Labilibaculum antarcticum: one gene and its partner. The protein of the gene in region 1 interacts with the protein of each later gene in a pairwise test. Links are inferred from orthologs where the notes say so. Each region holds a gene or a part of one and is shown on either strand. Other genes may lie near its edges.

Region 1 (6,437 bases):
AGCATTATCGGTTACTGGGCCATAACTATCAACTGCGATAGTAACAGGTCCCATACCTAAGAAACCAAATGCTACTAATCCAAAGGCAAAAATTCCTGGGTAATCGCCAAAAATCGCAATGTCCTGAACGGTGTAAAATGCGGTTGCCATCAACGCCATCATCACCATACCTTTCCAAAAAGCTGAGAAATTACCGGCTACCATCCCCGAAAGAATAGTTAAAGATGCACCGCCTTCACGTGAAGCAATTACAATTTCTTGCACATGGCGGGAGCTTGAACTGGTAAACGCTTTGGTCAATTCCGGAATCACTGCTGCCGCTAAAGTTCCACAGGAGATTATTGTTGAGAGTTTCCACCATAATTCTTCAGGAAGATCCTTAATAAGGATATAGCTTAAAGCATAAGTCACAATAATGGAAATAATAGATGTAATCCATACTAAAGAAGTTAGAGGAGACTCGAAATTGAAACGATCAACCTGACTATATCTGGCTTTAGCAATGGCTTGATTAATTAGGTAAGCAAATACCGAAGTGAAAATCATCAGTACACGCATAGCAAAAATCCAAACAATAAGTGTCGATGCAAAACCGACATTAGGCATTAAACCTGTTTCGCCAAACATTAAAATGATAAAGGTTATTAATGCAACTCCCGTAACACCGTAAGTTTCAAACCCATCGGCAGTAGGACCTACACTATCCCCTGCATTATCACCCGTACAATCGGCAATAACTCCAGGGTTTCTTGGATCATCTTCACCAATTTTGAAAACAAGTTTCATTAAATCGGCACCAATATCTGCAATCTTGGTAAAGATACCACCAGCAATTCGTAAGGCTGCAGCACCCAATGATTCACCAATTGCAAATCCTACAAAACAAGCTCCGGCACTTTCGCCAGGTATAAAAAGCAAAATTGAGATCATCATTATTAATTCAACGCAAATCAAAAGAAGTCCTACGCTCATTCCTGCTCGTAAAGGAATCGACATTACATCGAAAGGCTTTTGCTTAAGAGCAGCAAAAGAGGTACGACTGTTTGCATAGGTATTTATCCTGATTCCAAACCAGGCTACACCATACGATCCTAATATCCCCAGTACAGTCCAAAGAAGAATAAGCATGGTTTTCGGAATGGAAACATGTGCCAAACCAATAAAATAGTAGGAAATAGCAGTACCAATTATAAGAAAGAGAATAATTAGAAATTTACCTTGTTGCAACAGGTATATTTTGCAGGTTTCGTAAATAATATTGGAAACTTTTGCCATTGAATGATGCACTGGCAGTTTTTTAATTCTCTTAAACTGAATCATTCCGAATAACAGACCCAGAACAATAACTATAATGCCATAAAATAACAAGTCCCAACCATTAATGCCACCCAGTCCGTCAAAAACACTCTGTCTTAAATCCGGAACAACTAAGTCTGCTTCACTGGCAAAACTTGCGAAAGGAGTGAGAAATACCCCGAACACTAGTAGTAATAATGCTTTTTTCATAGGATAGAAATTAATTTAATTAGGTGAATTCCTCATTAAATTATGCATTATCGTAAAGTGAAACAAGACTTTAAATGATTAAAATTTTTAAAAGTAAACTTTATTGTATTTTGATTGTATGCTTATTTTCTTATTTTTAACCTGTGAAGATTAGTTCCTTAGGTAGGTGAGTAGTTTTTTCGTGATTAATTTAATTGCGAACTTTTAGCGTATTGGTACTAGAGGAGTAAGTGTTGCTGTATTCTTTTAATTTGTGAATAGCAACAGATCCGTTAAAGGGGTAACCATCGCCCAGAATATTAAATTTACTTTCGCAAACAGGACATTCTACAAAAACACCATCAAGTTCGACATGTTCTTCAGAATCTTTATCATTCGTACAACTTGCGTCAAATACGTCAAATTCATAAGTGCCGGTTCGAACTACAATAAATCCATGCCCATTATATCCAACAGATGCTCCTATTTCATCGAAATACAGTGCGTTCCCCGGGGAATTTAACTCACTGTAAAAATCAAGATATATAGTTCCCTTAACATAGGTATATGGGATTATTTCATCCACATTAGTATCCTTACTGCACGAACAAAAAGTAATGTTTATCAGGAGGAAAAGGAAAAAATATTGTAAATTTAATTTATTGTGACTCATCATAGTTTATTTAACGCTTTAAATAATGTAATTGTTGCATGTATTTGGTGTAAAACGAAACAAAATTAAGCTTTTAAATCAATTTCAGGAGTGTTTTTTTAACCAATATCTAAACCTCCAAATGCATTCGAATCACTTTTTGACACCTTGTTGGGCAATGAAATATCTAAATCTCACGTTAACTTATTGAAGATCTAAGTCCGGAGTGATAGGAATCAATTATAGAGGGCGTAAAATTATAAAAATTAAAAGCCGAGGCTCACTCAAAGAAAAAGGATATTGTGTTTTCGGACTTTAGTCAATAATTAAGAGATGATGAACTGATTGAGGCGGAAAAGGAAGAGTTTAGAAGAAAATGATTTGCGACAGGCAATTATTTGCAAGTAATTTTGGACAGGAAGTGCAATTAACGCAAAAAAAGCCTACTTTTATTAGTTCCTGTTAATCTGAGCAGGAAAGGGTGTTTTTACATGAAATTTGTATCTTTACATCCGGAAGAGTTTCGAATTATCGAAATTCTTTTTGTTTTTTAGATCGTTCTCGATCAAATAGATTAGAAATTATAAGAATTAAAATAGGAGGGATTATGTCTGGTTATGCGTATGTTACAGCCGAAGGACTAAAAAAATTAAGAGCAGAAGTCGAACAACTGGAACGGATTGAACGTCCAAGTATTTCCAGACAAATCGGTGAAGCAATCGACAAAGGTGATTTGTCGGAAAATGCTGAATACGATGCTGCCAAAGAAGCACAAGGTTTATTGGAGGCTAAAATTTCACGATTACGAGGGATTCTTGCTAATAGTCGAATAATTGATGAGACTAAAATTGATACCTCTAAAGTGCAGATGATGAATAAGGTTACCATTAAGAATCAAAAGAATGGTGCTGTAATGACTTATACTTTGGTATCGGAAACTGAAGCTGATTTTAAGCAAGGAAAATTATCAATTAACACTCCAATAGCTAAAGGCTTAATGGGTAAGCTTGTTGGTGATGTTGTTGAAATTCAGGTTCCTAATGGGTTAATTCCATTCGAAATTGTTGATATTTCATTGTAATTTCAGGAGTATAAAATTAGAAAACATGAATAAATGGCTTCAATTTTCACAAAAATAATAAATAGCGAAATTCCTTGCCACAAAATAGCTGAAGATGATAATTATTTTGCCTTTTTGGATATAAGTCCTTTGGCATTAGGTCATACTTTAGTGATTCCAAAGCAGGAGGTCGATTATATTTTTGATTTGGACGATGATGTTTTAAGTGGATTACATCTTTTCGCTAAGCGTGTGGCTAAGGCCATCGAGAAGACAATTGTGTGCAAGCGAATTGGTATTGCTGTCATTGGCATAGAGGTTCCTCATACTCACATTCATTTGGTGCCATTGAATAATATTGGCGATTTAAATTTTGCGAATCCAAAAGTAGAGGTAACGACTGAGCAATTGGCCGAAATAGCAACTAATATTAGAGGAAATTTTAAATAGAATATTTTTATTCCAAAAGATATGAAAGCCACTTAAATAAGTGGCTTTTTTTATTGAGAAATCTTATGCCATTTTAGAGGCTAATCGGTTTTACTTAACTCGGTCTGGATTCTTTTTTACAAAATCAGCCCATGATTTTGGTTTGCTTTTGGTGGCAATTGCATTTCCTTGAAAAAAATGACACATCGCAATTGCAATTGCATCCGTCTCATCCATATTTTGAGGAAATTCTTTCAGATTAAAGAAACGCTGAAGAATGGTTGCCAATTGTTCTTTCGAGGCTAATCCAGTGCCGGAAATCGCAAGTTTAATTTTTTTAGGTGCATATTCAAAAATAGGAATGTTTCGATGCAAAGCGGCTGATATTGCTACGCCTTGCGCTCGTCCTAATTTCAGCATCGACTGAACATTTTTGCCGAAAAACTGCGATTCAATGGCTAGTTCATCAGGTTTGTATTCATCGATTACCTGCAGAGTACGTTGAAAAATTTTCTGGAGTTTAATGTAGGGATCCGTAATTTTTTTGAGATCTAAGACACCCGAAACCAAGATTTGTGGTTTTTTGTCTACAATTCTGATTAGTCCGTAGCCCATTAAGTTGGTGCCAGGATCGATTCCCATAATTATTCTGTCGTTACTCAATTGAATTGGATTTTTTAATAAATTTTTGCAATACGATTCCTAAAATAATAAGAACCAGACCTGCAAGAGTACTAAGATAGATAGATTCTCCGATTATAAGATGTACGAATAGCAGGGAAATAAAGGGGCTCAAAAAAACCAGATTACTTATTTTATCCGTCGAACTTGTAATTTTTAATGCTTTTAACCAGAAAACATAGGCAATTCCACATTCTACGATTCCAATATATATTGCAGCCAATATACTTTTGTTATCAGGCATTCTAAAGTCTGAAAACAGCAATATGGATATCAGAATATATAAAAACCCGAATACAAAGTTAAGAAATAGCTTTTGCTTTTCTTCCCTGGCATCGCGAACATTGAATAGCCAAAAAAGAGCCCAGAACAACGAGCTGGACAGAGCTAATACAACACCATATGTATTTGGAGTTTCAATAGATGTAAAGGAACCTTTGTTTGCGATAATCAGTACACCCGAAAAACTAACCAATATGCACAAGAGACTCTTCCATCCAATCTTTTGTTTTAACAGTGGAATAGAGAGTAGAACCAAAGTTATTGGCCAGATATAGTTCAAACTCAATGCAAATTGTGCCGGTAGTATCGAATAGGCTTTTAAAAGCACTAAATAATAAAGAAATGGATTTAAAAATCCCAATCCTGCTGATCGGATATAATCCATTTTATTCCCGGTAAAAGCCTTTTGTAGTTGAGAAGTAAACAAAAGCAAACTTCCCAAAAAAAGCATTGCAACTCCTGATGAGATCAGCAGAAGGTGAAGAAAATTCATCCCATTTAATGCAATCTTAAATGCAGTAGCCACTGTCGACCAGCAAAGAATTGCGGATAGGGCGAAAATGTATGCTTTCTTTTGAGTATTCAATTTTTATGAGTTAAGCTTCTTCTAATAAGGTTGAAAAAGTCATTACGTCAGTTTTGTATTTTGCTTGAAAAACAGCCTTTGTTCTTGGCTCGAAACTGCAGAGGTATTTTGTGAACAGATCTTTGTTTTTAAACAGAAGCTGAAGGGAATACGTCAATCCATCATCTTCGGTTGCAACCATTACTTTGCAAAAATAACTGGACGAGAAAGTTCCGGTTTCTTTTAGTAAAGGAATAAATTTTGCTTTCATCCATTCACAAAAATCTTTCTCCATCGAATTTTCGATCAAATAGCTGGTATTGTAAATAATCATTGCTTGTTTCTTTAGTTTTAGAAAAGGTATTTAAATTTTACTTTCTTAGCTCACTTAGTTTTTTACGGGCTTCAATAGAGTAAATGCTATCGGGATATTCAGTCACCAGAATTTTGTAATTCTCCATCGCCTGTTCGGCCTTGTTTCCTTTTTCGAATAATTCACCTTGTGTGAATAAAGCCTTTGCAGCCAATATTTCGTAAGGATGTTCTTCAATAATTTTGGACAATGAAAGAATTGCCTGCTCGGTTTTATTCGCCTCACTGTAAATTTTAAATTTCAAGAAATAAACTTCATCTGTAAGTGAATGTCCTGGATGGTTTTTAAGCAATTCATCCAATTTAAGAATCGCTAACGAATCCTTTCTTTGATACACTAGAAATTCTGCTTCAGCAAAAGTTCTCATTGCCGTGTAACTTGTGTCTAGGGTAGAATTGTCACTTATTAATTGAGACAGATAAATTGCATCGTTAGCAATTAATTTTGATGTGCTGCCTTTTAGCGCATCAAGTTGAGCTTTTGCCCATTTTAATTCGCCCATAAAGTAGGATACTTTGGCTTTCCTAAATTTGGCTTCGAAGCCGATAGAATTGTTTTTTTCTGATTTTTCTATTTGTGAATACAATAAAATTGCATCCCATTTTTCGTCTGCAAATAGCTTTATATCTGCTAGCTCAAGTTTTAGTTTCGACTTGTTTTGTGGATTTATTCCCGAGCTTCCTAATGCTTTTTCTAAAAGCTCAATTGATTTTGCTGAATTATTCAATTCAAAAGAATTGATGTGAGCGTATTGAATTATCGCATTGCTGGTTACAACTGGGTTATTCTCTTCAGCAAAGAATTTTTGATATTGTTCTGAAAGTTCTATCCATTCCAATTTGGAGGCCGGCTTATGTTTTTGGAGCATCAAATATTGAGTTTCCAAGTCTCCCATACGGGCATTTATATA
Region 2 (6,392 bases), 870 kb from region 1 along the record:
TCAATTTTTCTCATCACACCACCCCATCTCGATTCAGGAACTTTCAAACTACCATCTGAATTCATACCTTGAGAAATACCAGCTTGTCCATCGACATCAAAATTATAAGGCCCTTTTTCTTCAGGGTAATATGCCATATTCAATACCGAAATATTAGTAGGAACTCCAGAGGCTCTCTCCTTATTCGGCCAAATTTCTTCTTCAAATATCTCTCTAACAAAATGATTCGATTGCTGTTCTTTATCAGACTTAATGTGTCCGGGTGTAGCAGAACTATTTCTTAAGAATAGTGGGTCAATTACGTACCAAGCTAATTTCGCACGGTTGAAACCATATGCCAAATCATTATTCAAATTTCCTTCTGGAAACAAAAGATCATTATTTTGTGGGGTACTGGCCAAAACCCAAGAGCTCAAACTCTTCATATCAATAGAAGTTTCTGTTCCCTCAAAATCGTCGATATAAGCTGTTCCTGAACTTCCAATTGCTTTGTTGTGTCCTGGCACCAATTGCGCAAATTCACCTTCAACCGCAATTGACGAAGGCTCTTTGGTCTCGATAAATGGAATTTTATCCACCATCCGAGTCAAAAATTGGGACTCGGTTCTATAACTACCATTCAAACCCCAAATAGTATTTGAAATTGGTTCATCTCCAATATTCACTTTCTGAGTAAGTGGCTGTTCTGAAAGGTGCATCATTGTAGCACCCAAATTAAAATCATCATTAAACTGATAATCCATTTGAACACCCATTAAGGTTTTAGTTTGAATATTAAATAAAGAATTATTTTCTGATGAAATAGAAATTGGAGTACTGGATTCCAATAGACTTTGATTAATGATTTTGACCCTTCCTAATGTATAATCAACAGTATAATCAATATTCTCAACTAATTCCCGACCACCTGCTTTAACACTTACCGAACCCGGTTCCACATTTAAAGCATTCAAAGAAATCTCTGAGCTCGTGGATGATTTATAACTACCCTTTAAACTATATTTGTTTTTTTCTGCAATTTGCTGTGCATCATTTTGTGTTAAGCTATAAAGTTCCTCAAACACATATTTATCAGCAATTGCATCATTACCAATCTTAGCTCTTAAATAGCTACCAAAAGGTTCAATTTCAGGAAATATAATTCTTCCGTTCGTTGAATAAATTGTAATTCCATCGATAAAATCAAACATACCATCTGCACCTGGATCCAATTGTGAATTCAGATTATCAACATTTAATACTTCAAGTAGAATTTTATTTTTAATATCACCTTCCTGTAAATAATTTACAGCAGTTCCTGCATTATCATTTTGATACAATACATTCAAAATAAAATCCTCGGGATTAACTTGATATGCGCCAATGTTGTAAATATTCTTCATCATCAACTTCCAAGTTGGCATTTGCGGACTCAGATTGGTTCCTTTCAGTAATTTCATGATGAGAGTTTGCGGAGCACTAACTCCATCGCTGGTAAATTCACCGACTCTAAACACTTGACCTCTGTATATATATTCAAACGAAACAGCTAAAACTTCATCAGCATTTAATGCCTGATTTAAGGAAATATACCCCAATTTTTCGTTCACGGAATATTCTGATTCAGATAGTTTGCGGGCATTTTCAACTTTCTCGTAATCAGTTCCACTCACAAAACCAGGAGCTAATGGTGATAAGGTACTCGTAACCTGATTAATGTCTCTAATACCTGAATAAGCAGTATTCATTTGTTGATACAGATCATTCAATTCATTATTTGGCAAAGTTCCCGTTCCTGTTTGAGAAAATAGAGACGAGTTAGATATATTCGACGCATCTTCACCCAAATCAAAATAAGCAACAAGGTTACGAGAATCCTGAAAATTAGAGGATTTATTAGTCACCCAAACTTCAACTTTATTGATTGAAACTGCTGAGTTAACTACCGGAAGGTTTTGAAGAGATTGATCGTAATGATCGTAAAAATATTTTGAAAGAAAGAAATGTCGATTGGCCTCATATTTATCTACCGAAATCTCAAATTCATTTTCTTGAGCTCCATTCTCCATCTCGACAACACTGGTTTCTCCTTTTTGTTGTGAGAAAACAGAGGTAACAGATAGCTTACCAAATTGCAATTGGGCCTTTACTCCAAACAAGTTTTGTCCACCAGTGATCAGTGTATTCGAGATTGGCATTGAAACATTACCTGCTTCAATTTTCTTAATAATTTCATCTTCATCTCCAGAATACTCCAATCTCATTTGATTTTCAAAATCAAAAGTTGCTTCAGTATTGTAATTCACATCCATCTTCAACTTCTCTCCAACAGTACCAGTTACATTCATTTGAATTTTTTCATCAAAATCGAAACTGGTTGTTTTTCGAAGATTTACAGGAAGGGTTGGATTTTCGACTTTGGTTGTATTGATACCAAAAGTTAGTTCTGCTGAACCTTGAGGTTTTATAGAGATAGTATTGCTTCCAAAGATTTTATCGACAAATTGCCCCCCTAATTTTAAATCAGGCACTAATTCGTCTCCTCCTAAAGATCCATCATCTCGGCTTCGTTCCATCCAATAATCACGAAGAGATTTCTCGGCTTCATATTCTTTATACTCTTGGGCAGTCATACTAATAGGACGACGATAATCAACATCACCAATCCTAGTCACCAATATGTAATTCCCACTAACAGGATCGTATTTAATTGAGGTTATAATATTTTGTGGATCCTTTAGATATAAAGGGGATTGTTTTTGAGAACCAAACTCTTGATTATCGTTTACATCATCAAATGGATAACGTAGCGAATTGTCTTTTGCATCTGGATTATCTTTGTGAAACGGTGATTTCAAATTAACTACGTCCCCCGACTTTCTGTTCGTCTGTTTGGTAGTATCCTGTTGTTGAATTATTTGAAGTTCTAATTCCGAATTTAAGTTGCGGGTATTCATACTGTAATTACTTCCAAAAGCACTACAGATCAACATTATTATTAGGGTCAGAGTATATTTAATCAGTTTCTTCAATGGTTGATGATTACCTTAGGTTAGTAAAGCAATTACGTTCTTCTATTATAATTGTTTCAAGGCCAGCTTAATTAAATCTTCTACACTTGCATCAAGATTTGCTGTAAATATTTTATCAATAACTTTAGTTACTGAATTCTTTGCAAAACCCAACATCACTAAAGCAGATAACGCTTCAGCCTTAGTAGTATTGTTCTGAGGTAAAGAAAAGTCAGAGATATCCGTATCTTTTCCCAGTTTATCTTTTAACTCGATAATAATTCTTTGAGCAGACTTAGCTCCAATTCCTTTAACTCCCTGCAAGGTTTTTACATCGCTTGAAATTATAGCAGTTTGTATTTCGGAAGGTGTTAAAGATGAAAGCATCATTCGCGCTGTATTTGCACCTACTCCTGATACCGAAATTAAATGGCGAAAAACACCTCTTTCATTAGCATCGAAAAATCCGAAAAACAAATGAGCATCCTCTCGAACAACCTGATGCAAATACAACTGTGCCTCCTTCTGTCCAGACAGTTTCGAATATGTATTCAATGAAATATTTAAAAAATAACCGATTCCGCTAGTTTCAACAACTACCGAAGTCGGTGTAAGATCATCAATAACTCCCTTTATATACTCAAACATAAAATATGAATTGAATTTTTCTGTTTAGACCCTTAAAATATGTAAAAATATGCAAATTTTACAATCAATACTTCGCTTTTAACAAAAAAAGAAAGAGCGATTCAAATTTAACCGCTCTTTTATTTTTTTTGTTAAAAATAAATTACGAATTTCTTGAAGATTCTGATAATTTCATCGGATTCTTACTGATTTCTGCAAAATTCTCCCGACTTCTAAAAACATCAATTGCCAGATACAAAGCTTGCTGAAAAGATTTTTCAGATGCTACATTTGTTCCTGCAATAGAATAAGCCGTTCCGTGAGCAGGTGATGTACGAACCTTGGATAATCCTGCTGTAAAATTCACTCCAGAATCAAAAGACAATGCTTTAAATGGAGCCAGACCCTGATCATGATACATTGCTAAAATAGCATCAAATTTTGTATAATCTGAAGAGCCGAAAAAGCCATCGGCCGGATAAGGTCCTAAGGCAATAATTCCTTTCTCTCGAACTTCCTCCAAAGCAGGAATTATTATATCAATCTCCTCTGTTCCAATTAAACCTTCATCGCCAGCATGTGGATTAAGACTTAACACAGCAATTCGTGGTTTTCTAATTCCAAAATCCTTTTGTAAAGAGCTATTTAAAATATTCAGTTTACTAATGATATTTTCTTTTGAGACAACCTCCGGCACCTTCGAGATAGGAACATGACCGGCAACAACGCCAACTCTAAGTTTATCACTAATCAAAAGCATTAATGATTTACCTGAATTCAATCTATTTTCCAAATATTCAGTATGTCCAGGGAAATGAAAATCTTTAGACTGAATATTCTTCTTATTTATTGGTGCTGTAACCAATACATCAATTAATCCCTTTTCTAGATCAGCAACAGCAGCTTCTAAAGCTTTAAAAGAAGATTCACCAGCACTAGGAGTTGATTTACCTAACTCAACTTTAATATTTTCGTCAATGCAGTTAATAATATTTGTTCGATTCGGATGCGCATCCGAAGCATCCATAATATTATTTAAACTAAAAGTTTCTATATTTAGAGCCTTCCTGTGATAAGCGGCTACTTTAGGAGAACCATAAATAATTGGAGTGCAAAGCTCATACATCCTATCATCTAGTAAGGCTTTAATAATAACCTCGTAGCCTATTCCGTTAATATCGCCATGAGTGATTCCAACTCTTATCTTAGTGTTTTTCATCTGTTATCTATTTATATCAGTGGACTGATATCATTTTCCAAAGTCTTTTTCAGCAATATTTGCCGAATAGAAAAAAATGATCAGTTATATAATTACTTCTTAAAATCACCTCCTGAAATAATGCAATTCAAAGAGTGACTAAGAAATATATTTGCAAGACATTGTGCCTCAATTATAAAAATTCATTACAAAAATAGAAAGATTCAATAAAAGAGCATCATCTTTTCGATTATTCCTAGGAGCGATATTGTTTAATAAATTCAAATAGCAAACGAACACCTACACCAGTGCCACCTTTCCCTCGATAATTATCCATTGGACTAACAAATGCGGGTCCGGCAATATCGAGATGAACCCAAGGATAATTCGTGAAATGTTCCAAAAATTTCCCGGCAGTAATTGCTCCGCCATCTCGTCCTCCAATATTCTTTAAATCCGCAATGTCCGATTTAATCAACTCGTCAAACTCTTCCCAAAAAGGAAATTCAACAAGTCTTTCGTACACTTTTTCACCCGATTCCTTTAATTGAATCATCTTCTTATTACTCTCTTTGTTCCCCATTGCAACAACGCCATACTTTCCTATAGCTGCTGCTGCTGCCCCTGTTAAAGTTGCCAAATCGACAACAAATTCAGGCTTATACTTATCGGCATAACTTAGAGCGTCCGCCAGCAACATTCTTCCTTCAGCATCGGTATTTAAAACTTCAACTGTTTTTCCATTATACATTTCGACAACATCGCCAGGAACATAAGCATTTCCACCTGGGCGATTGTCTGTTGCAGGAATCAATCCAATAACATGAATTGGTAATTTAGCTTTTGCGATTGCATAAATAGCTCCGGCCACCGATGCTGCTCCACCCATGTCTGACTTCATTAAATCCATACTATCTTTAGTAGGCTTAAGACTCAATCCTCCTGTGTCGTACACAACACCTTTCCCAACAAAAATAATTGGTTGCACATTAACAGCATCTTCCGATTTCCATTCTAAAATTGAGAAGGTTGGCTCATCGATACTACCTTTGTTTACTGCTAAAAGGCCTCCCATTTTTAAGCTCTCAATCTTTCTTTTCCCAAAAACGTCTACTGAAAAGCCTGCCTGAACGCCCATTTTTTGAATCTCTTCACTTAATTTTTGTGCGGTAAGGTAGCTTAAAGGTTCATTTACAAGTTCACGTGCAAACTTCACACCTTCCACAACTGCTTCCAGTTCATTTAGCTGTTTTTCACTTACCACATCACTATGAATAGTCAGATTATCAAGCGTATGTTTGGTTTTTTTTGTATCCGTGAAGTATTTTAAGAATTGGTAATTGGTTAAGGAAACTCCTTCTACAAAAGCTAATATTGCCTCTGAATGATTCAAGTAATCCTGTAGAATAATTTTAGAGATTTTACTTTCCTGAATCTTTGTGTGCAAAGAGAAGCCCAACTGCCTCATTTTTTCCAAATCAGAATTTGAATACACTTTATTGCTTGAAACGTGTAAATAAATTTTGTGCGTATAACGATTCAACTCAATTAATGTAACTTCAGCATCAATTTGATCT

What was found.
Region 2: the proteins of ruvC (region 1) and ruvA interact in binary tests that used the Escherichia coli proteins (3 or more experiments, as listed by UniProt). The link is inferred for Labilibaculum antarcticum from one-to-one orthologs.

What each region holds. Positions count from the first base shown.
Region 1 is NZ_AP018042.1:1,748,135-1,754,571, reverse strand. The notes cover bases 2,514-5,466. They hold ruvC (crossover junction endodeoxyribonuclease RuvC), read right to left. Parts: upstream 4,290-5,466; coding sequence 3,738-4,289; downstream 2,514-3,737. Other genes in these bases: ALGA_RS06795 (DUF4286 family protein), read right to left, coding at 5,186-5,466; ALGA_RS06800 (DMT family transporter), read right to left, coding at 4,282-5,175; ALGA_RS06810 (HIT family protein), read left to right, coding at 3,252-3,647; greA (transcription elongation factor GreA), read left to right, coding at 2,745-3,218. Outside these bases: ALGA_RS06825 (sodium-translocating pyrophosphatase), read right to left, coding at 1-1,506; ALGA_RS06820 (hypothetical protein), read right to left, coding at 1,697-2,158; more of ALGA_RS06795, read right to left, coding at 5,467-5,488; ALGA_RS06790 (tetratricopeptide repeat protein), read right to left, coding at 5,526-6,437.
Region 2 is NZ_AP018042.1:2,615,965-2,622,356, reverse strand. Bases 1,848-4,755 are described here. They hold ruvA (Holliday junction branch migration protein RuvA), read right to left. Parts: upstream 3,639-4,755; coding sequence 3,057-3,638; downstream 1,848-3,056. Other genes in these bases: pdxA (4-hydroxythreonine-4-phosphate dehydrogenase PdxA), read right to left, coding at 3,781-4,755; sov (T9SS outer membrane translocon Sov/SprA), read right to left, coding at 1,848-2,972. Outside these bases: more of sov, read right to left, coding at 1-1,847; more of pdxA, read right to left, coding at 4,756-4,836; ALGA_RS10335 (leucyl aminopeptidase family protein), read right to left, coding at 5,072-6,392. UniProt on the Escherichia coli protein: The RuvA-RuvB-RuvC complex processes Holliday junction (HJ) DNA during genetic recombination and DNA repair.